DNA from 2 places in the Microbacterium sp. 4R-513 genome. Region 2 is predicted to be linked to the other one. Evidence: predicted binding sites of a transcription regulator. Region 2 holds the regulator's gene; the other holds the start of a gene.
What was found. Region 2 encodes HrcA, which represses chaperone genes, less so after heat shock. Its sites were predicted from a motif close to TTNGCACTCGNNNNNNNCGAGTGCNAA; they were not measured.

Region 1: the regulator HrcA is predicted to act here: its motif matches at 983-1,009, upstream of groL (chaperonin GroEL).

Annotation. Positions count from the first base shown of each region.
Region 1 covers NZ_CP049256.1:2,591,010-2,593,208, reverse strand. The annotation lists gene groL (chaperonin GroEL) at 1-946, opposite strand, end outside; gene G5T42_RS11410 (cold-shock protein) at 1,148-1,351, opposite strand; gene G5T42_RS11405 (LytR C-terminal domain-containing protein) at 1,485-2,087, opposite strand; gene G5T42_RS11400 (DUF3263 domain-containing protein) at 2,149-2,199, opposite strand, start outside.
Region 2 covers NZ_CP049256.1:3,353,526-3,355,724, forward strand. The annotation lists gene hemW (radical SAM family heme chaperone HemW) at 1-395, shown strand, start outside; gene hrcA (heat-inducible transcriptional repressor HrcA) at 607-1,647, shown strand; gene dnaJ (molecular chaperone DnaJ) at 1,699-2,199, shown strand, end outside.

The sequences.
Region 1 (2,199 bases), 760 kb from region 2:
CGAGCAGGTCGAGGGTGGCGTTCTCGAGCTTGAGACCGACCTCCTCGGTGATGACCTGGCCACCCGTGAGGATCGCGATGTCCTGCAGCTGCGCCTTGCGGCGGTCGCCGAAGCCGGGGGCCTTGACGGCGGCCGACTTGAAGATGCCGCGGATCTTGTTGAGCACGAGAGTCGCGAGCGCCTCGCCCTCGACGTCCTCGGCGATGATGACGAGCTCCTTGCCGTCCTGGATCACCTTGTCGACGACGGGCAGAAGGTCCTTGATGTTCGAGATCTTCTGGTTCGCGATCAGGATGTAGGGGTCTTCGAAGACCGCCTCCTGGCGCTCGGGGTCGGTGACGAAGTAGGGGTTGATGAAGCCCTTGTCGAAGCGCATGCCCTCGGTGAGCTCGAGCTCCGTGCCGAAGGTCTGCGACTCCTCGACGGTGACGACGCCCTCCTTGCCGACCTTGTCGATCGCCTCGGCGATCAGGTCGCCGATGGTCGGGTCAGCAGCCGAGATCGAAGCGGTCGCAGCGATCTGCTCCTTGGACTCGACCTCCTTGGCCGAGGCGAGGAGCTCGTCGGTGATGGCCTTGACGGCCTTCTCGATGCCCTTCTTGAGCGAGATGGGGTCAGCGCCCGCGGCGACGTTGCGAAGGCCCTCGCGGACCAGCGCCTGGGCGAGGACGGTGGCCGTCGTCGTGCCGTCGCCGGCGACGTCGTCGGTCTTCTTGGCGACCTCCTTGACGAGCTCCGCACCGATCTTCTCGTACGGGTCGTCCAGCTCGATCTCCTTGGCGATCGAGACGCCGTCGTTCGTGATCGTGGGGGCGCCCCACTTCTTCTCGAGCACGACGTTGCGACCGCGCGGGCCCAGGGTCACCTTGACGGCGTCGGCCAGCGTGTTGAGGCCGCGCTCGAGACCGCGACGGGCCTCCTCATCGAAAGCGATGATCTTTGCCATGTGTGTGTCGTCCCTCCCGGACGTTGGGTGTGGTCTTTAGCACTCGCAGATATGGAGTGCTAAATCATTCTGGCACTCGCCCCTATCGAGTGCAAGCCGCACCGCGGCTCTCCGACACATGACGACACCCCGGGGCTCGAAAGCCGCCGGGGTGCCGGAAGTCTGCCGCTGCGGGCGACGGATGCCGCGGCATCCGTCGTCTCAGGCCACGATGCGCACCGACTCGGCCTGGGGTCCCTTCTGACCCGCTCCGACGGTGAACTCGACCGTCTGGCCCTCTTCGAGGACCCGGAAGCCGGTCATGTCGATGTTCGAGTAGTGCACGAAGACGTCCTGGCCATCAGCCACCGTGATGAAGCCGAACCCCTTCTCGGCGTTGAACCATTTGACAGTCCCCTGGGTCATGCGAATCACTCCTGTTGCCGTGTGCTTTTCGCCATCGTATGGTCCGGTTTCCCGGCCGAATCGCGAGGTGGGCAACTGTTGACACGCGTGCCGCGAAGTGTTTACCCGTGCGAAACACGGGTTCCCGCGAACGTCAGGAGGTCGGCGACGGGCTCGGCGGGGTGCTCGAGCGATCCAGGCCGATGACGACGACGAGCTGCTTGGTCTGACTCTCGTCGACGTCGGCCGTCTCGGGGTCGTCCTGCGGCTGGTACACGTCGCTCTGCGCCACCTGAGCGCCGCCGAGCACCGTCTCGGCGAGGCCGCGGGCGGCCGCCTCGTCCTCGGGGTAGGCGTAGTACACGGTGGTCTGAGCGAAGTCGGTCGACCCGGCCTGGCCGGCGTTGACGCTGTCGGGGGCCCAGCCGGCGGCGACGATCTGGTCGCGCAGCTGCGTCGCGAGGCCGGTCTCGGGCGTCGCGTTGAGCACGATCACCGAATAGCTCGTGTCGACGACGGGTGCGACCGTCGCGACAGGCGTCGGCGTCGGCTCGGGCGTCGGGAACAGCACGATGCGGCCCGAGGCGATGAGGGTGCCGAAGATCCCTACGGCGACGAGGACGATGGTGGCGAGGACGGCCCAGAGGAAGACGACCCACCCGCGCATGCGGGGGTTCTCGGCGCGGTGCGCCCCGACTCGGCCGCCGTCCGCCGGGAGTTCGTCGAAGCGATCCCGGGGATAGGTCGATTTCGGCACCCCAGAATGCTATCGGGAGGGGGCCCGTGAACCCGATTCGGCGGCGCGCCGCAGCCGCTCGTCAGCGCGGTTCGGCAGCGGCACGCGCGACGCGCGCGTGGCGCGAGGCATC
Region 2 (2,199 bases):
ACCCCGCCCATCGCTCCCGTCACAACCTCGCTTACTGGCAGGGCCACGACTGGTGGGGCTTCGGGCCGGGGGCGCACAGCCACGTCGGCGGCGTGCGCTTCTGGAACGTCAAGCACCCCGCCGCCTACGCTCAGCGCCTCGCGCTCGGCGAGTCGCCGGCGGCCGGCAGGGAGAGGCCGGATGCCGAGGCCCGCGCGCTCGAGAGCGTTCTGCTGCGCACCCGCATCCGTGTGGGCATGCCGATCGCGGAACTCCTCGGCGAGGGGCGCCACGCGGTGGCATCCCTCATCGCCGACGGGCTCATCGACGGACCGGAGGCGCTGCATGGACGCATCGTCCTGACGCGACGCGGCCGCCTGCTCGCGGACGCCGTGGTCCGGGCGCTGACGGACTGACGCGCCCGCCGACCCCGCCGCGCTCCCCGTTCCTCGCGCCGCTGTCGAGATCGCAGGATTGACGGATGCCTCGACCCCGGGGCGGTGATTCGTGCGGTTTCGGCGGGATCAGGAACGTGCGCCTCCGCGAGCGTTGCATCCCGATCCGGTAGAATTGGCACTCCACTCCTGGGAGTGCCAGCCCAGGCGGATCCGGCGTGAGGAGGGCGCGATGGTCACCGATCGAGGACTCCAGGTCCTGCGTGCGATCGTGCAGGACTACGTCGACACCCACGAGCCCGTCGGCAGCAAGTCCATCGTCGAGCGGCACTCGTTCGGCGTCTCGGCCGCGACGATCCGCAACGACATGGCGCTGCTCGAGGACGAAGAGCTCATCACCGCTCCGCACACCTCGTCGGGCCGCGTCCCGACCGACAAGGGCTACCGGGTCTTCGTCGACCACCTGGCGGCCTTGCGACCACTCACTCCGGCGCAGCGCCACGCGATCGCATCGTTCCTCGACGGGCCGGGCGACCTCGACGACCTCCTGGTGCGCACCGTCCGCGCCCTCACCCAGCTCACGGGTCAGGTCGCGATCGTGCAGTACCCGTCGTTCGCGCAGGCGAGCGTCTCGCACGTCGAGCTCGTGCCGCTCGAGGGCGGTCGGCTCATCGTCATCCTCGTGACCGACACCGGCCGCGTCTCGCAGCGGCTCGTGTTCGTGCGGGAGGAGCTCGGCGACGACGTCATGGAGCGCGCACGCCGAACAGTGGGCGAGCTCATCGTGGGGCGTCATGTCCGCGACGGATCGCAGCGCGTCGACGATTTCCTCACGAAGGCCGCCGACAGCGCCGTGCCCGAGAATGCCGCGATCCTCGCGATCGTGCGGCACGTCGCCGAGGAGCTCGAGGAGTTCCGGCAGGACCGGCTCGTCATGGCGGGCGCCGCCAACCTCGCCCGGCGCGAATCGGACTTTAGGGGGAGCATCTACCCGCTCCTCGAGGCGATCGAGGAGCAGGTGACGCTGCTCCGACTAATGAGCGAGATGGTGGCCGACGACCACGGGCTCGCGACGAGCATCGGTCGCGAGAACGAGCCGTTCGGGCTGGCCGAGGCATCCGTTCTCGCGAGCGATTACGACGCGACCGGGGCACGCGCGCGCGTAGGGCTGCTCGGCCCGACGCGCATGGACTATCCGAGCAACCTGGCGACGGTGCGGGCGGTGGCCCGCTACCTGAGCCGCATGCTCGACGACGACGAGAACGCCCGCTGACGCGCGGCGTGACCAGACGATGCCGCGCGGGGCGCGGGCAGGAAGGCGAATGTGGCTGACCACTACGAGGTCCTCGGTGTCTCGCGCGACGCGACGCCCGACGAGATCAAGAAGGCGTACCGGAGGCTCGCGCGCGAGCTCCACCCGGACGTCAACCCGGGCGAGGACGCGTCCGAGCGGTTCAAGCTCGTGACCCACGCCTACGACGTGCTGAGCGACCCCGACCAGCGCGCACGGTACGACATGGGCGGAAGCGATTCGCCGTTCGGCGGAGGCGCCGGCAACTTCGGCGGCTTCAGCGACATCTTCGAGACGTTCTTCGGAGCGGCAGCCGGCGGCCGGCAGGGTCGCCCGCGCTCGCGCCGCGAGCGGGGGCAGGACGCGCTCGTCCGCGTGACCCTCGAACTGAAGGACGTCATCTTCGGCGCGCACCGCGACCTCGACGTCGACACCGCCGTGCTCTGCGACACGTGCCAGGGATCGTGCTGCCAGCCGGGCACCTCGCCCGTCACGTGCGACATCTGCCACGGCACGGGCCAGGTGCAGCGTCAG